2 regions of the Priestia sp. SIMBA_032 genome follow, and region 2 is predicted to be linked to the other one. Evidence: a T-box and tRNA genes for the amino acid it is inferred to sense, from the RefSeq annotation. Region 2 holds a T-box; the other holds one or more tRNA genes.
The links. A T-box is a leader RNA that pairs with one kind of tRNA and senses whether it is charged. The one in region 2 lies ahead of leuS (leucine--tRNA ligase), so its partner is inferred to be a tRNA-Leu.
Positions count from the first base shown of each region.

Region 1: it encodes a tRNA-Leu, which carries the amino acid that the T-box ahead of leuS (leucine--tRNA ligase) is inferred to sense. The anticodon was not compared.

Region 1 covers NZ_JAWRXD010000003.1:389,949-405,407, reverse strand. The annotation lists gene SB717_RS12225 (LacI family DNA-binding transcriptional regulator) at 1-222, shown strand, start outside; gene SB717_RS12220 (transcriptional regulator SplA domain-containing protein) at 308-556, shown strand; gene splB (spore photoproduct lyase) at 669-1,697, shown strand; gene SB717_RS12210 (hypothetical protein) at 1,849-2,292, shown strand; gene SB717_RS12205 (hypothetical protein) at 2,394-2,630, shown strand; gene SB717_RS12200 (DUF2339 domain-containing protein) at 2,805-4,457, shown strand; gene SB717_RS12195 (DNA topoisomerase III) at 4,585-6,666, shown strand; gene SB717_RS40240 (YrvL family regulatory protein) at 6,750-6,968, shown strand; gene SB717_RS12185 (FAD-dependent oxidoreductase) at 7,414-8,748, shown strand; gene SB717_RS12180 (GerAB/ArcD/ProY family transporter) at 8,888-9,142, opposite strand; gene SB717_RS12175 (GerAB/ArcD/ProY family transporter) at 9,155-9,430, opposite strand; gene SB717_RS12170 (hypothetical protein) at 9,944-10,213, shown strand; gene SB717_RS12165 (phospholipase D-like domain-containing protein) at 10,526-11,920, shown strand; tRNA gene SB717_RS12160 (tRNA-Trp) at 12,147-12,220, shown strand; tRNA gene SB717_RS12155 (tRNA-Leu) at 12,247-12,328, shown strand; tRNA gene SB717_RS12150 (tRNA-Gly) at 12,348-12,419, shown strand; gene SB717_RS12145 (Na+/H+ antiporter NhaC family protein) at 12,635-14,035, shown strand; partial or broken gene SB717_RS40235 (YczF family membrane protein) at 14,459-14,695, shown strand; gene SB717_RS12140 (GNAT family N-acetyltransferase) at 14,774-15,286, shown strand.
Region 2 covers NZ_JAWRXD010000002.1:45,697-61,155, forward strand. The annotation lists gene mnmL (tRNA modification radical SAM protein MnmL/YtqA) at 1-237, opposite strand, end outside; gene SB717_RS06195 (YtzC family protein) at 407-670, shown strand; gene SB717_RS06200 (hypothetical protein) at 683-838, shown strand; gene SB717_RS06205 (MDR family MFS transporter) at 997-2,184, shown strand; gene SB717_RS06210 (GntP family permease) at 2,341-3,663, shown strand; T-box leader at 4,079-4,297, shown strand; gene leuS (leucine--tRNA ligase) at 4,362-6,776, shown strand; gene SB717_RS06220 (rhodanese-like domain-containing protein) at 7,195-7,506, shown strand; gene SB717_RS06225 (sporulation protein Cse60) at 7,822-8,001, shown strand; gene SB717_RS06230 (BaiN/RdsA family NAD(P)/FAD-dependent oxidoreductase) at 8,006-9,277, opposite strand; gene SB717_RS06235 (putative polysaccharide biosynthesis protein) at 9,489-11,132, shown strand; gene SB717_RS06240 (pseudouridine synthase) at 11,184-11,900, shown strand; gene SB717_RS06245 (DeoR family transcriptional regulator) at 12,123-12,344, opposite strand; gene pepV (dipeptidase PepV) at 12,753-14,156, shown strand; gene cysK (cysteine synthase A) at 14,189-15,121, opposite strand; gene thpR (RNA 2',3'-cyclic phosphodiesterase) at 15,311-15,459, shown strand, end outside.

The DNA of each region.
Region 1 (15,459 bases), on a different contig from region 2:
GCTATCGGAATAAAAGCTCAGTGCGAACAAGCTGGTATGTCAGTTCCAGGAGATTTAGCTATTATTGGTTTTGATAATCATCCGCTTTCTTCATATTTACAAATTACCACGATCGAACTTCCTCTTAAAGAGATGGGAGAAACGCTTTTTACATTAGTCGGAAACAAGGCGACTCAGAAAATTGAGCTCCCTTTTCGGTTTATTGAGCGTAAAAGCGTATGAATTCTTGATGATGCCATGAGGTGTGTTTACCGGATAAAATGAGTAAAAGCGGACATCATACGAGTAAAGAAAGAAGAAAAGGATGATGATCGTGGAGAAAAAAGAATATCAAGTGGGAGATCAAGTATTTGTTATTTACCGAAACCCTCATACGGCGAACGTTGCCAATATTAATCAAGCTGAAATTGTTGAACATCCTGAAAACAAAGGTGAAAAAGCGCTGTTTCTGCATGAGTCTTATCATTTGTTAGCTGAAGATGATGCCGTGTATTCAACGTATGAAGAAGCAGAGAAAATGTATAACAAGATATTTGATTATGAACAATATGATTGACGCAAGGCTCTCCTTAAACAGAGAGTCTTTTTTGTTTGAAAAATAATTACCACGGATAGAGTCTTTTTATTTTTCAAACGCTATTAGTATTAGAAAAAAGGAAGTGTACATGATGATAAAACCTTTTGTACCTCAATTAGTATACATTGAGCCAGGGGCAATGGAGTACCCGCTTGGTGTTCAATTAAAAGAAAAGTTTGAGAAGATGGGAATTGAGATTCGTCAAACAACTTCTCATAATCAAGTGCGTAATATACCGGGAAAAAATGATTTGCAAAAATACCGCAATGCCAAGTCCACTTTAGTAGTTGGCGTGCGTAAAACCTTGAAATTTGATACATCTAAACCGTCAGCTGAATATGCAATACCGTTTGCAACAGGGTGTATGGGGCACTGTCACTATTGTTATTTGCAGACAACAATGGGAAGCAAACCATATATTCGCACGTACGTGAATGTTGAAGAAATATTAGGTCAAGCAGAGCAATATATGCAGGAAAGAGCCCCTCAAATAACACGATTTGAAGCGGCTTGTACATCTGATATCGTAGGAATTGACCATTTAACACATTCATTAAAGCACGCGATTGAATATTTTGGGGAAAGTGAACTAGGTCAACTGCGCTTCGTGACTAAGTTTCATCACGTGGATCACTTATTGGATGCTAAGCATAATGGCCGCACGCGCTTTCGCTTTAGCATAAATGCGGATTATGTCATTAAAAATTTTGAACCTGGTACATCTCCTCTCGATTACCGGATTGAAGCTGCTAATAAAGTCGCAAAAGCCGGATATCCACTTGGCTTTATTGTTGCTCCTATTTATATTCATGAGGGATGGCAGGAGGGGTATCGTCAGTTGTTTGAAAAGCTTGATGCTTCTATACCTGAAGAGTCAAGAGATGATATTACATTCGAAATGATTCAGCATCGCTTTACCAAGCCAGCCAAACGGGTGATAGAGAAAAACTATCCGAAAACAAAGCTTGAAATGAATGAAGAAGAGCGCCGCTACAAATGGGGGCGTTACGGAATTGGAAAGTATGTATACGCAAAAGATGAAGAACAAGAATTAAGAGAGACGTTGGAATATTACATTGATCAGTATTTTCCAAATGCGAAAATCGAGTATTTTACGTAATTATTCTACAGTAATTGAAAAGTTATTTTGACATCTTAGTCGAGATAGCTTTTCACTTTTTAATGTAAAAAATAAATTGGTTGCTAATAAGCTGAAAAAAGAGGTTATTTGTATCTCTTGTCGTATTACATACATAAGGGAGGTGACTGAGATGTTAAAAAATGAAGAGTTTGCGCTAACAAAAGAATTAACAAAAGAACAGCAAGAAGCTGCACGAAATTTTATTCAAGTGTTGTTCCAAGAAGATTTATCTGAATTTTGGAACATATTATGTGATATCGATAAGTCTCGTATTTACGGCTTGTATGAAGCAAACCACTATTACGATTCGGATGTTGAACTACATGGGTTCGTACAAGAAATTAGAGATAATGTAAGAGCTGTTTATGCGCCTCTTCAAGGGCAAGGAGGTATTTCGACGAAGGTTCGATATACAAACGAAGGAAAGATGTATGTATACATATTAGGAAGTGGCGAAAACCCGAAGGTATATCCTGTTGGATTAATGCCTGAGACCTACATTGAAGAAGAACGTTTTTCTCAGCGTCTTCAAATTAGCATTTATAACGATGAGTTTCGAAACGTTGCGCTGTAAACCATATATAAATGGAAAAATGAAGAATAGTAAAATTAATTTGTTAAAATAGCAATATTTGGGGTATGTAATAGGTATAACATTAAAAAGGGGTGAAAGAAATGCATTATTATCGTATTTCAGAGGGAGACCATGAAGAGTATTGTGAAACGATTCTACTTCATGAAAAAAAGTTTTGCAAAGAAACGTTTCAATCTATGGTGCGAGAAGCAATGAACAATAAGCCCGGTAAAATTGATCGTGTAGATATTGTTAAATATTTAATTGGTCACCATAGTTTTCAAGTAGCCCACATCGAAGCGGGGTTTCATAGTACATACAGCGAGAAAGTGACATAAAAAAATGCGGTACATCCTATACAACGAACTTTTCTTTTGAAAAGGGCGCTGTATTTTTTTTTGTTAAAAATAGAATGTTTCTAAGTGGCATTCCTTTTAATGGTATAATAGTTAGTTTGTGTAAGATATACATATAAAAATCACAAATACTTTAAAGAGAAAGGGTGAGGAAATATGGAAAAAGAAAGAATAAAAGAGCTTGAACGAAAAATAAGCAGTTTAGAAGAAGACGTAGCCAAGCTAAAGTCGCTCGTATATAAAACAAATTCTCCAAGACCAGCAGTTCATGCTCCTCCCAAGCAGCGCCAGGAGACCGCTAAACGTCCTGCTCAAACAGTAGCTAAAAGCTCACAGGCAATAGAAGAGCCTGTTGATTGGGAAAAAGTTTTTTTTCAAACATGGCTGCCGAGAATTTTTATTTTTGTGTTTATTATTGGCGTGCTATGGGGATTTAAAGCAGCCTCTGACTATGGGTTAATGAATGAAAAAGCAAAAGTTGTTCTCGGCTTTGTGGTTTCGATAGGTTTTGCTGTGACAGGTCATTTTCAAATTAAAAAGAGCAGGCTGGTGCTCGGGCAAGTACTTGTAGGAGGAGCTATTCCTATTCTCATGTTAACGACGTTTGCCATGCATAGCCTATACCATTTAGCAGGACCAATGCTGGCTTTTATGCTAAATGCGACTTGGATCATCTTAGGAATTGCAGCAACAGTCTTTTATCGTTCGCAGGCATTGGGGATTATTAGCGCTGTGGGAGGCGTACTAGTTCCGTTTCTAATTGAAAGTAATTCGCCTAATGCGCTTGTTTTCATCGGCTATGAAACCCTTCTGTATATAGTCTTTTTATATGTGGCAGTCAAACAAAAATATTCTATTTTATATGTGCTTTCGGCTATACTATTAAATCTTACGCTACTCATTTATTACTCGTTTGTTGGTGATAATGGTGTAAAAGAGTTATTAGGTATGGCGATTCTTATTCAGCATTTATGCTTACTTTCTAGCTTTTTTCTATCAAAGTCCGTACTGCAAATATATGCGTTTACCCTTTTATCGAGTTTAGCAGTTACGTACGGCTGGCTGCTCGCCGTTTTCAACGATGGCATGACTACACTGGTGCTGCTTGCGTTAGTTATTATTTACGCATTAGGTGCTTACGCAGCAAGAAGTTCTAAAGAGAAATTTGAATTTTTTATTACCTATTTAATTGTTGCAGTAGCGTTTTTTATTCATCAGCTCGTCGATTTAAGAGAAGGAGTGATTTTATATGTCATTCAAGGGCTGGCTGTTTACTATATAGCCATGACGTATAAAAATCTTCTTCATCAACTGTTTTCTTATACGATTTATATACTGAGCGCCACGTATATCTTAGTTACACCAATCGAAGAAGTGCTGTCTCTTCCTACATTAAATTGGCTTATCGTGTTAGCGTCTATTCTAGTATTTATATGGATCAGCATTCAAAAAACAAAAGAAGATGAGCACGATACGTTCAAAATTGGAGGAAGTATTATTTTTTCTATTCTTTCTTTAATTTTTGCAACGCAAGTGACGGTCGCTGGAACCATTGATCTTTCCGCTAATATACAAACGCTTATTATGACGGCCGTTTGGCTAGTGCTGTCCATTGCTGCATTCATTATAGGATCACTTAAAACGTTTAAAACATCAACGTATGTCGGCGTAGGTATTTTGTTCTTAACACTTTTTAAACTCGTTTTATATGATTTACCTTTTATCCCAATGGCTATCAGGGCCTTGTTATTTATCGTCTTAGGAGCTATCGGTCTAATTATTTCACGCCTATTTTATAAAAAGAAGTAGCTAGAAGCTGAAGAGAAATTCTTCAGCTTTATTTATTATAATCGTGTTATGTAAACTTAATCCTGAAGTCGTACAAAAGGTATGCAATCATGTATAATGGAACAAGTGAATTGGAGGTATACATAAAATGAAATCACTTGTATTAGCAGAAAAGCCAAGTGTAGCACGTGATCTTGCGCGCGTACTTGGCAGCACACAAACAAAAAAAGGGTATATTGAAGGGCCAAAGTATGTCGTAACATGGGCACTTGGTCATTTAGTTGAATTACAAACACCAGAGGATTATGATAACCAATATAAAACATGGCGATTAGAAGATCTGCCAATCATGCCTGAGAAAATGAAATTGAAAGTAATTCGTAAAGTGAGCTCTCAGTTTCGCACAGTATCCGATCTAGCAAAAAGAAAGGATATTGGAGAGTTAATTATTGCGACTGATGCAGGGCGTGAAGGAGAACTTGTAGCGCGCTGGATTATGGAAAAAGTACGCTGGAACAAGCCGTTTAAACGCCTTTGGATTTCGTCTCAAACGGATAAAGCAATTCGTGATGGGTTTAAACAGTTAAAGCCAGGAAAAGAGTTTAACCGCTTGTATGACTCAGCGGTTTGCCGTTCAGAAGCTGATTGGCTTATCGGTTTAAACGTAACGAGAGCGTTAACGACTAAATACGAAGAACCATTATCGGCAGGAAGGGTACAAACACCGACCCTTGCGATGATAATTGAGCGTGAACAGGTAATCAATACATTCAAACCTAGTGAATATTGGACGCTTACAGCTCAGTTTTCATCTTTTGAAGCAGCTTGGCAAAAGGGCAATGAAAAGCGCATTTTTGATGAAAAACGCGCAAAAGAGCTGCACTCAAAATTATCAGGCGAGGCAGTTGTAAAAACAATTAAGCGCAAAATGCATAAAGAAGCGCAGCCGCTTCCTTATGACTTAAACGAACTGCAGCGAGATGCTAACAAACGCTTTAATTTCTCTGCTAAGAAGACATTGAATGTACTTCAAAAGCTATATGAACAGCATAAGTTAGTCACGTATCCACGTACAGATTCCCGTTATTTAACAACAGATATGGTTTCTACTATGAAAGAGCGTTTGGAAAGCATCTCTGCTGTATATAAAGAAGAGGTTCGTCCAATTTTAAGAAATGCACAGCTGCCAAAACGAGTGGTTAATAATGAAAAAGTAAGTGATCACCATGCTATTATCGTGACGGATCAGCCTGTGTTTTTACAAGATCTATCAGCTGATGAACGAAAGCTGTATGACTTAATTGCAAAGCGATTTATTTCATTATTTTATCCTGCATATGAGTATGAAGTGGTTAAAGCAGAGCTTGAAGTAAACGGGGAACAGTTAGTAGCAAGCGGAAAGCAAGTCGTGAATGCAGGCTTCAAAAAAGTTTCTGGTGGAGACTCAGAAGCAACGGTGAAGCTGCCTGATATGAAAGAAGGCAGCAAGCCGCTCATTCAGAATGTGACGATGAAAAGTGCATTTACAGAGCCGCCGCAGCGCTATACAGAAGCAGATCTTCTTGGACAAATGGAAAAACATAATTTAGGCACGCCGGCAACACGTGCAGATATTATTGAAAAGCTTCTGCAAAACGAATCCATTGATCGCCAAAACAATCGTCTGCATGCAACCAAAAAAGGGAAGCAGCTGATTGACCTAGTAGCAGACGAGTTAAAGTCTCCTGAGCTTACGGCTAAATGGGAACGTGACTTAGAAGCAATTGCTAAAGGAAAAGGAAATGCAAAAGAGTTTTTAACGAATATTCGCGAACAAACAGAAAAGCTTGTCAAGCAAGTGAAAACAAGTAATCAAACGTACAAACCTCATAATTTAACGGGCTCCAAATGCCCGGAATGCGGTTCTTTCTTAAAAGAAAAGAAAACAAAGCAAGGAAGAGTGCTTGTTTGTTCAAGCCTTGAGTGCAGCTATAGACGCGCAAAAGACCCTAAATTATCGAACCGACGCTGTCCGCAGTGTCATAAACGAATGGAAATTCATTCAGGAAAAGCTGGGACGTACTTCCAGTGTCGTTCATGTCAAGTAGTGGAAAAAGCTGAGGACAAAAAGAAAAAGATTTCAAAGCGAGAAGAACGAAAGCTTCTTAACAAATACAACGATGACGGAGCGTTTGGTTCAAGCTTGGGGGATGCTTTAAAACAAGCTCTTCAAGATAAAAAAGATAATTAACGTAGAAAAGTGCGATACCATGGTATCGCACTTTTTTAGTATAATATGGATTAAGTGATGAGTAAGCAAGGTGGCGTGGAACAATGAAAAGAAAAAGCAGGGGAATGAATCGGTTAATCGCGTTCTTTATAGTAGGAACGATGGTACTAATCATTTTAGCTATCTTAATGGGAAGCTACTTTTTTGGTTTTATAGGTTTCCTTAGAGTAATGGGAGTGAAATATGAGTCCTACTGGGCCCTATGTTTATTTTTGTATTTGGCTCTATCACAGAGCTTTTTTCAAAGGCACTCACTTTTTTAATGAAGAATGCCAGACTGAATAAAGTACTATTTGTAACATCTGCAGCTTTTATAGATATATTTTTTACTTTTCTATCAGTTTATATAGAAGACTTGCTTGTAAGCGGAATCCGTGTAACTATTTTAGCAATGGCTCTTTTATCGATCTTATTTTTTGATGGAGAGTGCATTGGATAGTGAGCTTCTACGTAAAAAAACAAGCTGATGAAGTTTTTCATCAGCAGCGTATCAGCGAATAAAGCGCACCATATCAAGCTTCAAAGCTGTTTAAAGAACTCTGTAGCATATTTTTTTAAAAAAGTATGTGATTTTTTTCGCATATCTCTTGAAAAAGGACAAACATGTTTGTATAATAAGAATTGTAAAAGATATGTGAAACATTTCACAATATATGTGAAAAACTTCACAATATCATATTTTCTATAATCCTAAGGGGGATATCATCTATGAAAATTGCAGTAGTAGGGTGTACACATGCAGGAACAGCAGCAGTAAAAAATATGGCAGAACTTTATCCAGAAGCTAAAATTACAGTTTATGAGCGAAATGATAATGTTTCATTTTTGTCTTGTGGAATTGCGCTCTATGTAGGCGGGGTCGTAAAAGATGCAAATGGCTTATTTTACTCTTCACCGTCTGAATTGCAAGAGATGGGTGTAAATATGAAAATGAAACATGAAGTTACGAATATTGATACAGAAGACAAAAAAATAGCAGTGCGAAATTTAGAAACAAACGAAGAATTTGAAGATACATTTGATAAATTAGTGATGACAACTGGATCATGGCCGATTATTCCAATCCTTGAAGGCATCGATTTAAATAATATTGTGCTTTGTAAAAACTATCAGCATGCCAATCATATCATTGAAAAAGCAAAACAAGCGAAGAAAATAGCTGTAATTGGTGCGGGTTATATTGGTGCAGAATTAGTAGAAGCCTTCGAAGTGTATGGAAAAGAAGTCACGTTTATTGATAGTGCGGATCGCATTTTAAATAAATATCTTGATCCAGAATTTACGAACCTAATGGAAACTGAGTTTGAAAATCGCGGAGTCACATTAGCATTAAACCAAGCAGTCACTAAATTTGCAGGCAGTGAGGGATCTGTTGAAAAAGTAGTGACAACTGAAGGCGAATACGAAGCGGATCTTGTGATTTTGTGTGTTGGCTTCCGTCCAAATACAGATTTAGTAAAAGGACAGGTCGACATGCTTCCAAATGGCGCAATTGTGGTTGATGAATATATGCAAACAAGCAAAAAAGATATATTTGCTGCCGGAGATAGCTGTGCGATTTACTACAATCCGATTAAGAAACATGCCTATATTCCGCTTGCTACAAATGCGGTTAGAATGGGAACATTAGTAGCTCAAAATCTTGTTAAGCCGACGATTAAGTATATGGGAACACAAGGAACATCAGGGTTGCATATTTATGATTACAATGTTGCATCTACCGGCATAACAGAAACAGCCGCTTCTCTTTTTGATATGAATGTGAAAAGTATCACAATATCAGAAAATAACCGACCAGAATTCATGCCAACGTACGAAAATATTATGTTAAAAGTAGTATATGAAGAAGAAACGAGACGAATTGTAGGAGCACAGGTTATTTCTAAAATTGATGCCACTCAAGCAATCAATACATTGTCTGTATGCGTACAGCAAGAAATGACGATCGATGAGCTTGGCTTTATGGACTTTTTCTTTCAACCCCACTTTAATAAGCCTTGGCATTTTTTAAACCAAGCAGGCCTTCAAGCGCTTCAAGCATAAAAAAGCAGGTGACTACCTGCTTTTTTTATGTGGATTTTATTATCTTTTTTATTTTTATTTTAGCAGGTCTAAAGCGGATCCATCCTATGATAAGAAGAATAAAAGGATATAAAGCTCCTACGAAAAAACTATAGGGGATTCACGTTTTTGTATCCAAACTCTTTTGATAAGAAACGCTTGGATACACAATAAGGGAAAGTGCAATCATAATGAGTGCCACTGGAAAAGAAAATAGCTTGTAGTCCTTTATATGAAATACATTAGCAAACCCCAAAAGAGTAGTGTAAAAGTAAATGCAAAGCTTAAAAAAGAGAGTAATAAACCACAAAATGGCAATGACTACTTCAATTCCTTGAAGAAAGTTTCCTACATAGTAAAGAACTTGACTGCTGATAAATAAATTAGATCACACAAAAACAGCAGACACAATCTTTCCAAACAGTTTGCCTAAAATTTTTTCGTTCATTTCCATCAGTGTAAGCGTGGGAAACATTTTTCCTAGTGAGGTAAAAAGCAAAACTAAGCCAATTCCTGATGCTACTCCGAAGAGTGCTGCAATGCAGGTATCTTGATGAGCATCAGCTGTAATAGCGGCAGGCACAACAATAATTGTGCTTCCGAGGCTATACAAAGTTACTAATTTGCGAAACTGCGCAGCTGAAATATTGATTTCATTAAGCAAATGAGCACATCCTTTTGCCATGTACACTAATTAAGTGATCCAACGGAATAATAAGTGACTTAAAGGCTGAAACATTACTTCTACCCAATCAGAAGGGTTCGGTAGAGGCAGCCGAAAGATTTTTGCAAAAGCGATCATGATACTGATTGTCATGAATACAATAAAAATTTTCCGTTCCTTTTTATGAGAATGTTGAGGTAATCTTTTTATTTCCACCCATATAATCCCTGCACAAATGATCAAAAAGGAAAGAAACAAGTGCATGCAGTCAACCCCGATACATTTTTTCGTTCAGATAAACTATTCGTATGATGTCCGCTAAAGAAAGTGATTATACATTTCTGTAAAATATAGAAAGTATTTCAGAAGATAGAAGATATTTTTTAGAGCTCTTAAATGATTGAGGGGGTTTGTTATGAGGAATATTCATACAGCTTTAACCTATTGAAACGCCGTATGAATAAGTAGAAAAATGCCACACTAAAGAGTGAAAAAATGAAAAGGAGCACTATGATGAAAAAATTCCCATACAATAAAGATAAACAACAATCGTTTCAAGCAGCACAGCAAGGGCATAAAGAAGCAGTAGATGCATATGAACAGGCAAATGAAGCTAAAAATGATGCATCGTATGGACATGAAGCGAAGCAAGCGATAGGTGAAGTAAATGAAGCCTCTCAGCAAATCGAGAACGCGCTTGAAAATGCTTCTGAAACACAGCGTCAGCGTTTAAGCGAGTTTCAGCAAGATATAAAAGATATGGAAAACGATCTTAATCAATAAAAGAGCCGCTCTTTTACTTAGAGCAGGTTCACAGTAGGGTATAAATTAAATTGCAAAAGCAGAAGATAATGAACTTCTGCTTTTTTTATTGGTAGTGTAAACGTAGGTTTCATTTATACAATTACTTCTAGCTGTCGTTTGGAGGGAAAGGCGAAGTCTTGCACGGAAATCAACAGTGGTGTAACAAATAATCCATCATTTCATTCTTATTTTAAAAGGTATAGAAGTTAAAAAAGTAAGAATCCTAATAAAAAGAAACGATAAGAATGGAAAGGGATTGTGACAGGAAACATGCTAATAAATATACTAATAATGATTGCCGTATTGTACTTCATATATATATTCGTAACTGCAGTGGTACTGTTTTATGTCCCTTTGCACCAGGGAAAAGACTTAAAAGTAATGAATACTGAGAATTTTTACGGAAAGAAAGAATCCACAGACCGCGTTATGCTTTTGGAAAACGGTTATTTTTCAGGGCTTGTTCGGATGCAGATGATTCAAGAAGCGAGGCATACAATCGATATTGCGTACTTTTCCATAGGTAAAGGTCGTTCTTCGGATTTACTTATGGGCGCTTTGTTCGAAGCTGCCGACCGAGGTATACGTATTCGAGTGCTGTTAGACGGGATCTCTCATGGGTTAAAAGGCAAGAGAAAAAATGTTCTGTATGCTCTAGCTTTCCACAATAATATTGAATTAAAGTACTATGAGCCCTTTACTATTCTTAAACCTTGGACATGGCATAATCGTCTTCACGATAAAATAATAGTAGTCGATGGCCAATTAGGTATTAGTGGAGGACGAAATATTGGAGATAAATACTTGGCCAGTCAACCAAATAAAAATTTTGTTTATGACCGTGATGTGCTAATTTATAACACAAAGCAAGAAAGTAATAGTGTCATTCTCTCAATGGAGAAGTATGTAGAGAAATTATGGAACCACCCGTATACACGCAAAGCTTTTCCAAAGCTCAAGAAGACTAAAGAATTTCGTGGCCTTTCAGGAAAGAAATTGTTAATAGATCAATACGAAGAGGCCAAAAGAGCAAACGAACCTTTTGTCCATCCTTATATTGTATGGAGAGAATCAACCATGCCTACAAGAAAGGTTTCTTTTATTACAAATCCTATTCAACGAATGAATAAAAGCCCTTTCATATGGAAAACGTTTATTAAGCTTTCCCAGCAAGCTGAAAAATCCATTGTCGTTCAAAGTCCTTATATTGTACCAACAAAAGAGATGGAACAGTATATAGATAAGTCAGTAAAATCTAAAGTGCAAAGAATTATTTTAACTAATTCGATTACATCCACTCCAAATGCTATGGCTTTTTCTGCATACTTGGGAGTAAAGAATCGCGTTATAAAAGCTGGTTCAAAGCTTTATGAATATCAAAAGCCTTATTCAATTCACGGGAAATCTGTTGTTTATGATCAGCGTTTAAGTGCAGTTGGTTCTTTTAACTTAGATTCACGTTCAGTATTTTTAAATACTGAATCCATGGTTATGATAGATAGTGAAGAATTTGCAGCCGAGCTAACAGGAGCTATTGAAACTAAGATTTCTCACAGTACGCTTGTGGGAAACGAGGGAGAACCTGTGGGTTTTAATACGGATTCTCAAAAAAATGTCCCTCCTGTAAAATCTGCACTCCTACATATCCTTTCAGTCTTCACGCGATTTTGGAGACATTTTGTATAGTTCCGCCCTGTGCCTAAAAAAGGCTTTTACTGAAAATCAATGGTAGAATTAAAAGCTACTGCAACTGGCGGAGGGGAGTATAAAAAGCTGTGATATGCCTCACAGTTTTTTGAAATCGCTAGTACTAGTCATGATTCTTAAAAAGACCTATTGACGAAATTTCATATATGTTTTATTATAATATAGCGTCGTCAATAAACGAGGTTCTTTTGAAGAAATCATTTCTAGGGGCATAGTTTAAAGGTAGAACTACGGTCTCCAAAACCGTCAGTGTGGGTTCGATTCCTACTGCCCCTGCCATTTTGGAGTTATCTTTTAATTCACACGCGGGTGTGGCGGAATTGGCAGACGCGCTAGACTTAGGATCTAGTGTCTTATGACGTGGGGGTTCAAGTCCCTTCACCCGCATCTTTACTTTCATATACGCGCGGAAGTAGTTCAGTGGTAGAACACCACCTTGCCAAGGTGGGGGTCGCGAGTTCGAACCTCGTCTTCCGCTTCTTTTCAAAAGCAGTTTGCATGTGCAAACTGCTTTTTTTGTTGTAGAAATAAAGATTTTTACGATGCGGTTTTTAATTAGAAATAGTTTATTAAAGCAATGCTGCTTATACGTGTTGTTTTCGTGAATATACACATAATATTGGGGTTACATTAAAAGCTAATGAATGATACGTGAAGACATCTAATATGGTCTTTAAGATAGGGGAGAGTCCTATGGAATCTAGTTGGTTTTCAATTATACCGTTTTTAATTGTTATTCCCATAGCTATTTTTACCAAACAAGTGCTGCCAGGGTTGTTTTTAGGCTTATTAGTAGGTGCTTATTTGATTGAACATTCGATTGTCGGAGGTGTTGAAAAGCTACTTCACTACGTTGTACAAGCTCTTAGAAATAAAAGTAATATAGAAATCGTCGTCTTTTTATACGCGTTTTCAGGGCTTATCGGAATGATTAAGATGGCTGGAGGAGTTAAAGGTTTTGTGGAAACAGCTGCAGAAAGAATTGATACAAGAAAAAAAGCTCTTATTTTAACCTATGTTTCAACCATGGGAACATTCAGTGCTCCCACATTTCGTTTTGTGACGATCGCGCCCATCATGAGAGCACTACTCAAAAAGGTGAAAATGACGACAGCAGAGCTAGGGTTTGTTATTGAAACAACTGCTACTCCTGTTATTGTCTTAATTCCTGTGGCAACGGCATTTGTAGGGTATATGGTCTCAATCATTCAAATGGCAATTGATCATCAAGGCATAAAACAAGACGCTTATTCTTTGTTTATTCAAAGCATTCCTTATAACTTCTTTTCGATTGTGATTATTCTAGTAGGGATTTATTTCAGCTTTTTTCATCATTCAACATCTACGGCTCCTATGAAGCTAGAGGAAGAAGACGAAAAAGATTGGCATGATTGTCATCCTTGCGTGTCGAAGGATTTGCCTTCTAAGCCTTGGAATTTGTTAGTACCTTTACTTATTGTGATTTCACTTACCTTATTTTTAACATGGTGGAGCGGGCATCACAAGAGCCACACCTTTTTTGAAGCATTTATTAAAGCAGACGTGTTAGAAGCGATGGTAGTAGCTTTAATTATCACTACGTTAATTACCCTCATTTTTTTCTTATTTCAGCGCTTTACATTACAGAATTTGCTTAATGGTTTTATTACAGGAGGCAATGACTTAATGTCCGTTATTCTGCTGTTATCGGTAGTATGGGGATTATCCGCTGTTACAGAAGACTTAGGTTTTTCAAATTTTGTGACGGCACATTCCAAGTGGATTCCTCAAATGTTTGTCACTCCTTTTATGTTTGTGTTTGGAGCTGCTATTTCTTACTTTATCGGGTCTGCTTGGGGAACGTGGGGGATTTTAATGCCGCTTGGCGTATCGCTTGCAAGTTCTGCAGATCTTTCTTTGCCATTAATTATCGGTGCGGTGTTTGCGAGCGGTTCCTTTGGAGCATTTTCTTCACCTTTAAGCGACGATACGAATACCATCGCCAAAATATTAGATTTATCTGTTATTGAATATGCCAAGTACAAATTAAAGCCAGCTTTAATTGCAGCGGGAATAACAGTTGCTTTTTATCTTGTTGTATCTTTCATGTTTTGAGTGCGAGAAATAGCCATCTATTTATTATCAATTTTTCATTTTTTTCAGCTTAAAGTATGCATACAGTCCTAATGACAGGCATACTAGCATGATACAAGTAAGCGGAAATAAGATGGTATTAACAAAATGATCATAAAACCATATATACACGAACATCACCTCGATAATTTTAAATAAAGTAGCTGTACCTATTAATAAAGGTAAGGTTCTCAGAAAGCAAATTCTTAAAAGAAGACTCTGCTTGTTCACTGCTTGTTTGATTTTTAAAGAACGAAGGCATAAATGAAAGCACCCTTACTATAGTTTTTATTAATTTGACCAAAAACCGTATAATTATGTAATTTTTAACAAAGCATCTTTTGCATGACGGTAAATAAAAATGACGACCCTATGAGGTAAGTAAAGATTAGGTGAGGAGAGAAAATGATGAAAATTATTGGAGTTAGCCTGCTGCCATTTGGATCAGCGATCGCTCTTTCTGTAGGAATTGATCTTTTTCAAGGAAAGAACGTACTGCAGGCACTATAACTATACAATGCTTTAAGCCCGTTTCGTGTAACGGAGTTGGCCGAATTATTTGTCCTTTTTTCTCTTTTATTTTTCTTTTTCACAGAGTCGCTTTATCTTCTTTTAAAGAAGCGGCAACAAAAACAACAGTAACTTGGTGCAAAGAGGTTTTTATATCTTCACTATCGAAACAAGTGTATAAAAGATAGCTTTGAGATAGGGGAGAACGACATGAATATTGAGACTAACAGATTACTAATACGCAAATTTAAATATGAAGATTGGCAAGATGTCTACGCATATACATCTGATGCTCATGTCATGAAGTACATACCAGAAGGTGTTTTTAGTAAGGATGATGCGAAGAAATTTGTAAATGAAAATATGAAAGGAAATGTTAAAAATTTTCCAGTTTTATTAAAAAACGAAAAAAATTTAATTGGTCATATCGTCTTTTTTACCTATTTTGGGGACCATACTTATGAAATTGGCTGGGTATTTAATTCTCTCTATTATCAGAAAGGATATGCTTCAGAAGCAGCAAAAGCAATAGTGGACTATGGCTTTAACACAATGAAACTGCATCGGATTATTGCTACTTGTCAACCTGAAAACACGCCTTCTTATCGTGTTATGGAGAAGATCGGGATGAGAAGAGAAGGGTATTTTAAAAAATGTATTCCAACCGAAAAAGGATGGTGGGATGAATATTATTATGCGATTTTAAAGGAAGAGTGGAAATGAGCTTTACTTTTGCGGAATTACATTTTCCGAGCTGTAAAGATGAAAACAAGCCCAATTTTTAAAAAATGAGCAGAAAAGTAAACCAAAACGTCTAGGCAGACATACAATAAGCTATCCATGAGAAACACCCCATGTTTGAACCTTCTTTGTTTTAGCAACAGAAAATTACGTTG
Region 2 (15,459 bases):
TTCGTTAAATTGTGTCACAAGATCATCCGCTCTGTTTCCAGCAAAATCTCCTGAACCGGCAGCGCTGCAAAACGTACAGCCGCCGTGAGCTACCGTGCCGTCTCTGTTTGGGCAATCAAATCCTCCATCTAAGGCTACTTTAAATACCTTATGGCCAAAGTGGTTACGTAAGTGGTAATTCCAGGTATGATAACGTTTGTTTTCAGATTTATACGGAAATGGGTTTGTCTGATTCAAATCAGCAACCTCCTTTTTACATGCAATATACATCAACAAATTGTATCAAAAACGTGAAAAAGTGCCAAACAAATTTAAGGATGCTTATATTTAACAGGTTCTTCTTGTCGTAAAGGAGAGTAAAGTTGCGCAAAATAAGACAGAAATGAACGAATAGGAGGAATAGAGAATGACAACTCGTCAAGCAGTGGATCAACTTATGCAGCAGTGTGAAGATGCTATTCGCTTTGGACAAGGTCAGTTGCAGGAAGGCATGAAGCAAGAACATTACAATGGCACTGAATATACAAAAGCACAGGAAAAATTAGAAAATGCTTATAAAGAAATTGAAGAGTTTTCTCACAGTGCAAATGCACAGCAAAGAGAACAGCTATATCGCATGCGCCTGCAAGTTCAGCAGCTGCAAAATAAATTAATCACAACTCAGCATTAAGGAGAGGATTTTATGGCAACTCGTTCAAATCAAAATAATCCGGAACAAAAAACAAAAAACGGGATCAACAGCAATGACATTGAGCTAGGAAAAGATTTTGATCCGGTAAAAGAATTAAAAGCACGAAACAGCAAGCGTGCACAGCCGGTTCGTTCGAAGCAAAAATAAGCGGTGAAAAGGTGATTTTGCATGATATAGTCATGTGAAATCACCTTTTTAAATAGTCAGCGAATTTCAAATAAATTGTCTATATGTAAAAGCATTGCGAACCCTTTAAGAAAAGACTAGAATGTACGTTGGCATTCGAATAGATAGGGGGGAGATCAATGCCCAAATCACTTTGGTTTTTGATTATTGGTATGCTTGTAAACGTAACGGGAGCTTCATTTTTATGGCCTCTCAATACAATTTATATAAATGAACATTTAGGAAAGTCGTTATCCGTTGCAGGAGTGGTTCTTATGCTGAATTCTGCTGCAAGCGTAGTGGGTAATTTGCTAGGGGGAACACTTTTTGACAAAATCGGAGGATATAAATCCATCTTATCAGGAATTATTATTACTCTTATTGCATTAGTGGGACTCGTGTTTTTCCATGGTTGGCCTACATACGTTGTTCTCTTGGTTGTTGTAGGGTTTGGATCTGGTATTGTGTTTCCATCTATGTATGCAATGGCAGGGTCCGTTTGGCCACAAGGCGGAAGAAAAGCATTTAATGCGATGTACGTTGCTCAAAATGCAGGAGTAGCTATCGGCGCAGCGGTAGGGGGCGTTGTAGCATCTTATTCATTTACGTATATTTTCTTAGCTAATACAATTTTATACGTTATTTTTCTGCTTATTGCTATTTTTTCATATCGTCATATTTCGGTTACCGTTGGGCAAACGAATGTCCTTAATGAAGCTGGGAGCATTGGACATAAAACGAAGCTGACTGCTCTTCTTATTTTATGTACGGGGTATGTCTTATGCTGGGTAGCGTATGTTCAGTGGCAAACAACGATTGCTACGCATACGCGTGAGCTGAATATACCTCTTTCTAGCTACAGTTTACTTTGGACGATTAACGGGATTTTAATTGTAGTCGGTCAACCTTTGATTGTACCCATCATTCAAAAAGTAGCAAAAACATTAAAAGTACAGGTTCTAATTGGAACGGTGATTTTTGTGGCTTCATTCATCATCGTGGTGAATGCAACAACATTTTCACAGTTCTTAACAGCAATGGTTGTGTTAACAATTGGAGAAATGTTCGTTTGGCCAGCCATTCCAGCTGTTGCAAGTCAGTTGGCTCCATCTGGAAAAGAAGGATTTTATCAAGGTGTAGTTAACAGCATGGCTACTGCAGGTAAAATGATTGGCCCTCTCTTTGGAGGCGTTATTTTCGATGCGTTTAATATGTCTACACTGTGCTATTTATTAATTGCGCTATTGCTATTCAGCATGTGTACAACATGGATATACGATTATAAATTAAAAGAAAAACGTCAGCGTTCATTAACCATCTCTAAATAAATAGAGATGGTTTTATTTTTGACTGTTTAATAAACGTAGGAATGTCTTCAGTATTCCTTTAATAATATAGTAAGGGTTGTGACAAGCAAAGAAAGGAGTATATACCTGTAAAATTGTAAACGTTTTCTAATTATATGACTTCATGGGGGGCTAAACATGCTTAGTATGATTGGATTAATTGGAGGATTATTGCTGCTCATTGTATTAACGATGAGAGGCATGAATTTATTTATAGCAGGTCCGCTCAGTGCTTTAGTTGTTGCGGTAACAAGCGGAATGCCTTTATTTCCACAGCTGGTGAAAGAAGGAGAAGCAAATTTTGTTGGCAATTACATGTCTGGTTTCACAGGATTTATTGCCTCTTGGTATTTAATGTTTCTATTAGGCGCCGTCTTTGGAAAAGTAATGGAAGACAGCGGGGCCGCTGATAGTGTTTCTCGCTGGATTGTCAGTAAACTAGGAATGAAAAGAGCAGTGTTGGCAATTGTACTTGCCTGTGCGGTCTTAACATACGGAGGAGTCAGTCTGTTTGTAGTAGCATTTTCTGTCTATCCAATGGCTTTAAGTTTATTCAAACAAGCTGATTTGCCGAGGCGGTTTATCCCTGCTGCTTTAGCATTCGGTTCCGTTACGTTTACGATGACCTCGGCTGGATCACCTGAAATCCAAAACTGGATTCCAATTGAATATTTGAAGACTAGTCCGTATGCAGGATGGGAAGTTAGTTTAGTTGTAGCAGTAGTGATGGCTGTATTCGGCTACTGGTGGTTAAAGCGCTTGATTTCAAAAGCAGTTAAAAATGGAGAGCGTTTTATATCACGCGAGAAAGATCCAGCAGTAACGGAAAATCAGTCTCTTCCTAATCCGTTATTAAGTTTGCTTCCGCTTGTGGTCGTGCTCATTATTTCTTTTGCACTTCATAAGCCACTTCAGCAATCTGCGTTGATTGTTGCACTTTTAAGCGGGATCATTGTCACTTATATTGTGAACCGAAAGCATTTTAAAGGATTTTGGAATGCAGCTTCAGAAGGAACGCTGGGGGCGTTAATTGCGATTGGGAATACAGCTGCTGTCGTAGGTTTTGGAGGGGTTGCTAAGGCTGTTCCCGCGTTTGGAGTGGCTGTAGATGCCATGACGCATATTCCAGGAAGTCCGCTGATTGGGGGAGCTATTGCGGTGAGTGTTATCGCGGGGATGACAGGTTCGGCTTCAGGAGGTCAGGCGATTGCTTTACCAATCTTAGCCCCTCACTATCTAGATGCTGGTGTAAATCCAGAAGCTCTCCATCGCGTAGTAGCTATTTCTTCTGGAGTATTAGATTCTTTGCCTCATAATGGTTATGTCGTCACCACAATTAATTCTATTTGCGGAGAAACTCACAAAGATGCGTATGGATCAGTTGCAGCGATGACGGTAATTGTTCCGCTTGTTGGTCTTGCACTTGCGATTATCCTGTTTTCTTTTGGATTTGGCATTTAATAATAGCCGCTAAAGAAAGTAGAGGCTGAGACAAAAGGACTTTAGCCGAAGGAAGATCCGAACGATAAATCGTTCGGATTTTTTCATTATTATGGTAAACGTGAATCTTACGTATTTAGTTGCTTCAAGCTGCTGATTGGAGGGCAAGATGAAGCCTTGCATGGAAATCAACAGTTTTGTAGCAAAGAGTCCAGATATCCTATTTGTTCACCTTTAGATAGGATTGATTTAGTTATGTCTCAATCTCTTTTTTTGTTTTGCGCTGCATGTATGTTTTTGGGAGAAGTTGTTCATATATAAGAATGAAAGAGAGGATTCAGCAGCAAAGCAGTGCTGCAGAGCAGAAACTTTTACAAAATCCCTTGAACAACTTGCAGTTTACGAACATATTATTTACAATACAAGGTAGTATGATGTAAAAACTATGATAAGGAATAGTAGTGAACGAAGCGAGCTAAGAGAGCTGACGGGTGGTGCGAGTCAGCAAACGGGCGTTCATGAACTCACCTTGGAGTTGTAAATGTGAAGTAAAGTAACATTTACCGTCTATCCGCGTTAAGGAAAATGAGTGAGTACATAATTGTGCTAATTTGGGTGGTACCGCGGGAAGTTTATTCAACCTCTCGTCCCTTTGTTTGAGGGATGAGGGGTTTTTTAGTTTAATTAAATACAGCTGGAGCGTACAAGGAGGATTATGTATGGCTTTTAATCATGAAAAGATCGAACAAAAATGGCAAAAAGTTTGGGAAGAAAATAAAACATTTAGAACAACAGAAGATGAAGGAAAGCGTAAATTTTACGCATTAGATATGTTCCCTTATCCATCTGGCGCTGGTTTACACGTTGGGCATCCAGAAGGTTATACAGCAACGGATATTTTATCTCGTATGAAGCGTATGCAAGGATACAATGTACTTCATCCAATGGGATGGGATGCATTCGGACTACCTGCTGAGCAGTATGCATTAGATACAGGAAACGATCCGGCTGAGTTCACTGAACTTAACATTAATAATTTCCGCCGTCAAATCAAATCGTTAGGTTTCTCTTACGATTGGGAGCGTGAAATTAATACAACTGATCCTAACTACTATAAATGGACGCAGTGGATTTTCTTACAGTTATATAAAAAAGGCTTGGCTTATGTGGATGAAGTGGCGGTTAACTGGTGTCCTGCTTTAGGAACAGTGCTTGCAAACGAAGAAGTTATCGACGGTAAAAGTGAGCGTGGAGGACATCCGGTTGAGCGTCGTCCAATGAAGCAGTGGATGCTTAAAATCACAGCTTATGCAGATCGTTTACTAGAAGATTTAGATGATCTTGATTGGCCAGAAAGTATCAAAGAAATGCAGCGAAACTGGATTGGCCGCTCTGAAGGAGCTCACGTTCACTTCACAATTGATGGATATGACGAAACATTTACTGTGTTTACAACGCGTCCTGATACGCTATTTGGGGCAACGTATGCCGTTTTAGCACCTGAACATCCGTTTGTGGAAAAAATTACAACAGCCGAACAAAAAGAAGCGGTAGAAGCTTATTTAGATCAAATTAAAAGCAAAAGCGATTTAGAGCGTACAGACTTAGCTAAAGACAAAACGGGCGTATTCACAGGTGCTTATGCAATTAATCCTGTAAACGGCGAGAGAATGCCGATTTGGATTGCTGACTATGTTCTAATGAGCTATGGCACAGGTGCAATTATGGCTGTTCCTGCTCATGATGAGCGCGATTATGAGTTTGCTGTTAAATTTGAACTGCCGATTAAAGAAGTGGTAGCGGGCGGAGACGTTTCAAAAGAAGCTTATACAGGCGACGGCGAGCACGTTAATTCAGACTTCTTAAATGGTCTAGATAAAGAAGAAGCAATTTCAAATATGATTCAGTGGCTTCAAGCAAATGAAAAAGGTGAAAAACAAGTAACATACCGTCTTCGTGACTGGTTATTCAGCCGTCAGCGCTACTGGGGTGAACCGATTCCTGTTATTCACTGGGAAGATGGCACAACAACTGCAGTTCCTGAAGATCAGCTTCCCCTTGTGTTACCAAAAACGACTGAAATCAAACCGTCAGGTACAGGTGAATCTCCGTTAGCAAACATTGATGACTGGGTGAACGTTGTGGATCCGGAAACGGGCAAAAAAGGGCGCCGCGAAACAAATACAATGCCTCAATGGGCAGGCAGCTGCTGGTATTACCTACGCTACATTGATCCAACAAACAGCGAAGCGTTAGCAGATGCAGATAAATTAAAAGAGTGGTTGCCGGTTGATATTTATATCGGTGGAGCTGAACACGCCGTTCTTCACTTATTATATGCTCGTTTCTGGCATAAGTTTTTATATGATATCGGCGTAGTTCCAACAAAAGAGCCGTTCCAAAAGCTGTTTAACCAAGGTATGATTCTTGGAGAAAACAATGAAAAAATGAGTAAGTCAAAAGGTAACGTTGTAAACCCAGACGAAATCGTAGAAAGCCACGGTGCAGATACGCTTCGCCTTTACGAAATGTTTATGGGTCCTTTAGATGCATCAATCGCTTGGTCAACAAAAGGACTTGATGGTGCACGTCGTTTCTTAGATCGCGTATGGCGTTTACTTATTGAAGATAATGGTGAATTAAGCAGCAAGGTTCAAGAAAGCAATGACACTACACTTGAACGTGTGTACCACCAAACGGTGAAAAAAGTAACGGAAGACTACGAAGGTCTTCGTTTTAATACGGGTATCTCTCAGCTCATGGTATTTATCAACGACGCATATAAAGTTGACGTGCTGCCAAAGCAATACGTAGAAGGATTTGTGAAGCTATTAGCACCAATTTGTCCTCATACGACTGAGGAATTATGGAGCAAACTAGGTCACGAAGATACAATTTCGTATGAAGCTTGGCCTGCGTTTGACGAAGCAAAACTTGTAGATGACGAAGTGGAAATTGTCGTTCAAATTAACGGTAAAGTACGTGCGAAAGTAAACGTACCTGCTGAGGCATCTCGTGAAGAGCTTCAAGATATTGCAATGGCTAATGAAGACGTTCAAGAGTTCATTGAAGGTAAGACAGTGCGCAAAGTAATTGCTGTGCCTGGTAAATTAGTAAACATCGTAGCTAATTAAGTATTGATGTAGAACAGACCCCCCTGACTAAAGAGCAGTCAGGGGGTCTGTTCTAGACCTAAGGGCCTGATGTCCCCCTTTCGGGGTTGACATCAGGCCCTTAGTCAAAATCTTTGAAAGCAAGAACGAAGTAGTCTGATTAGCCAATGATAGAGTCACTTGGTCGAGTGGTCTTCTTTGTTTCTTTTTTTAGATACACTCTAGAGTGAAAGAGCTAGAGTAGCTTGTGTTCTAGACTTAAGTAGATGTACCTTGCTTTCGGGTTTGATCTTAAGAGCTTAGTCAAACCTTTAACTACAATTGGAAAAGCTTAGGCAGGGTGCTGTTTAAGCTTTTCTTATTTAGTGGCATAAAGGTATTTGAATTTGCTACAATAGCGATAGCAAGCTGAATGAAAGAATAGAGAGGAATGACGAAGATGGAAGAAGTAAAAGTAATTACGCCTGAAGAACTTCAAAAACGCGTTGAAAATGGAGAAGAACTTCATTTAGTTGATGTGCGCGAAGATGAAGAAGTAGCAGAAGGGATGATTCCAACTGCTAAACACATTCGTATGAATGATATTCCAGCTAACGTGGATTATTTTGATAAAGACAAAGAATATATTTTCATTTGCCGTTCGGGGCGCCGCAGTGAAAACGTATGTTACTACCTTCAAGAACAAGGATATAAAGTAACAAATATGGTTGGCGGCATGTTAGAGTGGGAAGGAAAAACGGTTAATAAATAAAAAAGAGGCTGGGACAAAAGTATCTCAGTTAAAGTGAAAAATGAACTATTGATCAACATGTTTGATTAGTGGTTCTTTTTTTGTTTTATTCGTCTTTAGATTGGATTCAGTTCGTTATGTCTCAACCTCTTTTTTTGAATGAAACTTCTACCATCCGACTAAAATGATAGTAGCAAAACAAATGATGACTAAATCTATAAAAGTCTTCATAAAAATAAAGGTAGGAAGAAGTTGAAAATCAGTACAAAAGCCATCATTGAGAGAAGCAGTCCATTCTGATTGAAACAAATTTGATAGGACAAGGTGGTAGAAGCTGTGATACAAGTGAAAATGTTTGATAAAGAGCATGAAAAAGATTTAGAGTTTGCGGTGAACCGATTTTTACGAAAATTAGAAGATGAAGACGTCGTGGATATTAAATATCAAGTCACAGTGGATGTTGATCGTGATGAGCAGGTGTACTGTTTTTCAGCCATGGTTATGTATAAAGCCTAGCATATTATGCTAGGCTTGTTGCAAATTCTCCTGCATTACTCCCCGCCAAACGGCCTGTTACAAGAGCAGAAGTAATATTGTATCCTCCAGTATATCCGTGGATATCAAGAATTTCCCCGCAGAAGTAAAGGCCTTGCATAAATTTCGAAGACATTTCTTTTGGGTGAATTTCTTTAACGGATACGCCGCCTCCTGTGACGAATGCTTTCTCTAAAGAAAGCGTGCCGTTTACAGCAAATTCAAATCGTTTGCACATTCTCGAGAACTCTCTCAGTTTTTCATGCTGAAGCTGTCCCGCTAGTGCTTGGCTATCAATGTCTGCTTGCTCGAGTAAAAATAATAGATAACGTTCAGATACAAAACCTTTTAAAACATTTTTAATCGCTTTTTTCGGCTCTTCTTTTGTCATTTTAGCTAATTGTTGAAAAATCTCTTCTTCATTTTGGCTAGGAAATAAATCAATAGACATTTGAACAGTGTTGCTTTTTTGTTTCTTTAACTCTTTAACGACATATTGGCTGCAGCGAAGAGCGGCTGGACCAGAAATGCCAAAGTGAGTGAAAATCATATCCATCTGATGAGTAATGACAGGCTTGCCTTTTTTATTAAGAACGCTTAATCCTACACTACGAAGCGATAGACCCTGAAGCGTTTTGGTTTTAATAAAGTGTTCGCTAGATGTAATAGGAACTTCTGTTGGGTAAAGTTCAGTAATTTTATGCCCCGCATCTTTTGCCCATTGATAACCGTCTCCCGTCGAACCTGTATGAGGCACTGATTTTCCACCTACTGCAATCACAACGCTTTTCGTTTGGATTGCTTCTCCGTTTTGAAGCACAACTTCTTTCACGGTGTTGTTTTCATAGGTTACGCGTTTAACGGCTGTATTTGTACGAATTGTCACACGAAGACGGTGAAGTTCGCTAATTAATGCATCAACAACAGATTGAGCTTTATTGCTGACCGGAAACATACGCCCGTGATCTTCTTCTTTTAATTTAATTCCAAGGCCTTCAAAATAGGAGATGATATCTTCGTTATTAAAAACAGAAAACGCACTGTATAAAAATCTTCCGTTTCCTGGAATGTGTTTAATAAGTTCATCAATCGGAAGGCGGTTTGTTACATTACAGCGTCCGCCTCCAGAAATGGCAAGCTTTCGTCCGAGTTTATTGCCTTTATCAATTAATAATACGTTTGCACCTGACTCTCCAGCTGCAATCGATGCCATCAAACCAGAAGGTCCTCCTCCGATTACGACTACATCATATATCATACTTTCACCAACCTGTCTATTCTTAAAAAATTTTAGTTTGTTCACTGACAAATCTCTCAACATTGGATAAAATGGGCTATAGTCTTTGTTTTTTTAGTTTGTTGACGAGTGCGAGTGAGTATAAGACCTTTCTTAGTGTATACTGTCACTTGCTTCTTTTCAATTCTATCATTATTATCAGTATGTAACATTAAGTATCGGAGGCAAACGTATGTCTGATTCAAAATTGTTAAGAGGGACCTTTGTGCTAACGCTTGGCACGTATGTATCCCGAATTCTGGGAATGATTTATTTATTTCCATTTGCGATTCTTGTTGGAACCGTAGGAGGAGCACTGTTTGGTTACGGATATAACCAATATGCTATTTATTTAAGCATTGCTACAGCCGGTATGCCAATGGCCGTATCGAAATTTGTGTCAAAATATAATGCACTCGGCGATTATTATACGAGTAGAAGAATGTATCGGGCCGGCATGAAATTAATGCTTGTCACAGGAATACTTGCATTTTTACTTTTATATTCGTTAGCTCCTGTTATGTCTAGAATTACACTGGGAGGTTCTGATTTAAATAACTCCTTAGAAGATGTAGTAATGGTTATGCGAATGGTTAGTATTGCGTTAATTGTAGTACCGATGATGAGTTTAATGCGAGGATTTTTCCAGGGGCACCAGTCTATGGGACCCACAGCTGTTTCACAAGTAGTTGAACAGCTTGTGCGCGTTGTCTTTTTATTAGCATCCACCTATATTGTCATCAAAGTTGTACATGGGAGTCTTGCATTAGCGGTTGGATTTGCTACAATGGGGGCTTTTGTAGGAGCTCTTGCTGGACTGGCCGTATTAATTTGGTACTGGAAAAAACGAAAGCCTCATCTCGATAAAATGGTGAACGAGCAGACGGTAACGCCTACGCGTATTTCTACCGTATCCATTTTTAAAGAGCTGCTTACGTATTCATTGCCATATGTGTTTGTCAGCTTAGCTATTCCGCTGTATCAGTATGTGGATCAATTCACATTTAACCGTGCGATGGTAGCGGCTGGACAAAAAGAAATAGCGGAGTCCATGAACGGAATTGTTCAGTCTTATGTTCCAAAGCTTGTGATGATTCCTGTTTCATTAGCTACTGCGTTTGGTTTGACTCTTGTACCAACGATTACACGTTCATTTGTGAATAAAGATTATAATGTATTGCAAAAGCAAATTGATCAAACATATCAAACGATTATGTTTCTTGTGCTGCCAGCATCTGTAGGGTTAATGGCTTTAGCTGGCCCAGCATATACGTTTTTCTTTGGAACAGATGCATCGGATGCGGGTGGTAATGTCTTGCTTTATTATGCACCGGTAGCTTTATTATTCTCATTTTTTACGGTTAATGGAGCTATTTTACAAGGAATCAACAAACAAAAATATGCTGTTTTAAGTCTATTATTTGGATTGATTGTGAAAATTGTGGTGAACGTTCCATTTATTCTTATGTTCCACGAGATTGGTTCAGTTTTAGCGACAGCACTAGGCTATATCGTATCTCTTGTTTATATGTTTGCGCTTATTCAAAAACACGCAAAATATAACTACAGTGAGTTTATAAAACGCTCCGTGCTCATTCTCATTTTTGTTGCGATCATGGGAATCAGTGTAAAAATTGTCGCAGCGGTGATTGGTCTGTTTACAGAGCCAGGACGATTCTCTGCCACTGTTATTACGATTATAGGAGCAGCAGTAGGCGGCCTTATTTACTTTATCATTACCTATCGTTCAAGCCTGCTTGAAAAAGTAATGGGAGCGAGGGTAACAGGTGCAATTGAACGAAAGATACTGCGCCGAAATAAACAGCGCAGTGCATAAGAAGATGACTCGTCAGAGTCATCTTCTTTTCAAAAAAGAGGAGGATATTACATGCGTTTGGATAAATTGCTTTCTACCGTTGGGTACGGAAGCCGAAAAGAAGTGAAAGGTCTTTTAAAGACTGGAGCTGTTAAGGTAGATGGTACAGCGGTTAAAGATGCCAAGGTACACGTTAATCCAGATGAACAAGAAATAACTGTACATGGCGAAGCCGTTTCTTACCGAGAATTTGTTTACTTTATGCTGCATAAGCCGCAAGGTGTCATATCAGCGACCGAAGATTCTCTTCATGAAACAGTGTTGGACTTACTGGAAATTGACGATGCTGTGTACGATCCATTTCCGGTAGGGCGTTTAGACAAAGATACAGAAGGGCTCTTGCTGCTGACAAATGACGGTCAGCTTGCACATCAGCTGCTATCTCCTAAAAAGCATGTTCCTAAAACGTATTTTGCAAAAATTAATGCACCGGTGACTGAAGAAGATGCTGAAGCATTTAGACAGGGTGTCACTCTTGATGATGGATACGTAACAAAATCAGCAGAATTAAAGATACTAACAAGCAGTGTGGAATCAGAAATTGAATTAACGATCGTTGAAGGGAAATTCCATCAAGTGAAGCGTATGTTTGAAGCAAGAGGAAAAAAAGTAACGTATTTAAAACGTTTATCTATGGGAGCTTTGCTGTTAGACGAGTCGTTAGATTTAGGAGAGTACAGGGAGTTAACCGAAGAAGAACTAGCTTTATTGCAAAAATCAAATGCCTAAGAAGAGGCGAAAGAAAAAGGAACCTAAGTCTAAAATGGTTCCTTTTTTTGTCCACTTTATTAGACAAGTGAAACATTTCACGTTAAAGCACTTAAACGAGTACCAACTCTGCTTGACGTGCAAATGGAGCGGGGGACTATGCACTCGTCCAAGTCTTGACTTTCTACTGCGTAGAATTTTATCTCTATATATAAATCACTTACTACCCTTGAAATAAACTTACTAGGATGACATCTTGACCTTCTTTTGCGTAGTCGTCCATGTACCGCGACTTGGGCTGCGAACTAAATCATTATATGCTAACACATTCAAGTCACGCTGAATGGTTCTTGGTGTAATACCAAATTCGTCTACGAGCTCTTGCGTTGTAACTGTTCCATTTTTACAAATGAACATATAGACCGATTTGATACGAGTTAGCATTCGATTAGTTGAAGGTTTCAAAAAACCACTTCCTTATTCGTTTTTCGTAAGGCACAACTTCTTTATAACTCTGAGATGTCAAGCACTATTTCAGTCCTTATCCTTATTGTACACAAAATCGACAGAAAAATAAAAGAGAAAACGCAAATTAACACAATATTTACAAAAAATGATATAAATATGTAATCCTTTCGTAACATCTCCTTCCTCTATTTGCACATTTTTTATAGTATATGTAAACAATAAACAAATAGAATCCGTTTTTATCGATTGTGCCTACAAATTATTTCCCGGAATTTTGACTCTGTAAACCTTTGATATGAAAGGAAAGAGACAATTATTTCTTTCTATATAAAGGTATGATAAAGTTAAATTTACCAATAGTAATGATAGATACAATCTGTAAAAGCAGGCAAAGGAGACAAACAGATGACGGCAATTAATTGGAAAGAGGAAGTTCAAAAAAGAGAAGCTGAAATTCTAGCTGAGACGCAGCGTTTTCTACAAATTAAAAGTGTTTTGACAAGCACAGAAAAACAAGAAGAGCCATTTGGACCTGGAATTGCTCAAGCGCTTGACTTTCTTTTAAATAAAGGAAAAAATGATGGGTTTTCCGTCAAGAACGTAGACGGATATGCTGGTCATATTGAAGCAGGAGAAGGAAAAGACCTCCTTGGCATTCTTTGTCACGTAGACGTTGTTCCTGAAGGAGACGGGTGGTCGGTTGATCCATACGGCGGTGAAATAAAAGACGGGAAAATTTTTGCTAGAGGAGCAATCGATGACAAAGGCCCGACGATGGCTGCTTATTATGCGATGAAAATTGTGAAAGATTTAGGGCTTCCTCTATCTAAGCGGGTTCGAATGATTATTGGAACGGATGAAGAAAGTGACTGGAGATGTGTGGACCACTACTTCAATCATGAAGAGATGCCAACGATGGGATTTGCGCCCGATGCAGATTTTCCTATCATTTATGCTGAAAAAGGTATTACAGATGTAGAAATTCGCCAGCAGCCAATTGAAGGAACAAAGGGAAGCGTTCAGCTTACATCATTTGTCTCTGGGCGACGCTACAATATGGTTCCTGATCTTGCAACAGCTGTTCTTGAATTCCATAGTGAAACGGATATTAAAAATAAATATGATCAATTTTTAAAAGATGAGTCTTTAAAAGGTTCAATAACCGAAAAGAGCGGTGCGTATACACTTACTCTAGAAGGAGTTTCAGCACATGGCAGCGTGCCTGATAAAGGGAAAAATGCTGGGCTTACACTTCTTCGCTTTTTACACACATTAGAACTTGATGAACAAGCTAATCAGTTTGTAGGTTATGCAAATGCGTATTTAGTTCAAGATGCACTAGGAGAAAAAATGGGCTTGAATCGCAAAGATGAGGTCACGGGTGATTTAACGATCAATGTGGGAATCATGTCTTATAATCAAGAAGAAGCGGGGCACTTTGGCTTAAATATTCGCTATCCTGTATCAGCTCATATTGACGATATTATTGATACGATTAAAGAAAAAAGTGAATCTTATCAAATGACCATCAAACATTTTACAGATTCTAAACCACATCACGTCGATCAAAAACATGAGCTTATTCAAACGCTTCAAAAGGTTTACCAAGAACAAACAAATGAAGAACCTACACTTATTTCAATCGGAGGAGGAACATATGCCAGAGCATTAGAAGCTGGTGTGGCATTTGGACCTCTTTTCCCAGGCCGTGAAGAAGTAGCGCATGAAAAAGATGAGTACATGGTAATTGAAGATTTACTTCGTGCAACAGCTATCTATGCACAGGCTATTTACGAATTAGCTAAATAAAAAAGCGAACGCCTTTGCGTTCGCTTTTTTTATTATTCAAATGAGAAGAGGTCGCTTGATAAATAACGTTCACCTGTATCGCAAGCAATACATACGACCACTTGATCGGGAGATAATTTTTTGGCTACCTCGATAGCAGCATAGCACGCAGCGCCTGATGAAGGGCCGACTAAAATTCCTTCTTCAGAAGCTAAGCGTCGCGTAATATCGTAGGCTTGTTCATCTTTAATTTTTAAAATTTCGTCGTAAACATCTACGTTAAGCGTATCAGGAATAAATCCAGGGCTTGTTCCTACAAGCTTGTGCTTTCCAGGTCTTCCTCCAGATAATACAGGAGAACCAGCGGGTTCCACAACGTGAACGGTCATGTCTGGGTAGTTCTCTCTTAGAACTTCACCTGTGCCTGTGATTGTTCCGCCTGTTCCAGCAGTAGCAACAAAAGCGGATAAGTCTTTTCCTAAATCGTTCATTGCCTCAATAATTTCCTTAGCAGTCGTTTTTCGATGTGCGTCAGGGTTTGCATTATTTTCAAACTGCATAGGCATAAATGCATTTGGAATTTCTTTTGTAAGCTCTTCTGCTTTGCGAATTGCCCCACGCATTTTTTCATCGCCCGGTGTTAGAACAACTTCAGCACCATATGCTTTTAACAAGTTAATTCGTTCTTGAGTCATGGTATCTGGCATGACTAAAATAGAACGATACCCTCTTGCCGCGGCATTCATAGCTAAGCCAATACCTGTATTTCCGCTCGTTGGTTCAATAATTGTGGAATTTTCATTGAGCAAGCCTGCTTTTTCAGCTTCCATGATCATATTAAAAGCAGCACGGTCTTTTACACTACGGCTCGGATTAAAAAATTCTAGTTTTAAGTAAACGGATGCTCCATCTGCTGGTTGAAGACGATTTAATTTAACAAGAGGTGTCTCGCCAATCAAATCAGCCATATTGTTAACAACTTTCATTTTTCTCATCCTTTTCTTATAAAAATTCTCTGTATTGTTTCTATGATAACACAAATTCTTATTTTTTAAGCACATGGCAAATTTTCAGAAAAACCTCTCTATTTTATCCAAAAAACCTTTAAAATAAATCTAGTTCTTTTTGAACATAACAAATTGGGGAAAGATAATGAAAACAAAAGGAGGGATTTGATGAAAGGTGATCAACACTATTTTATTGGAATCAACGTGCCTGTCTCCATTGCACGTCAGGCAGAAAATTGGGCAAAGGAATTAACACCTTTTCCTTTCAAACAATGGACATACCTTGACGATTATCATATAACGCTACAATTTTTAGG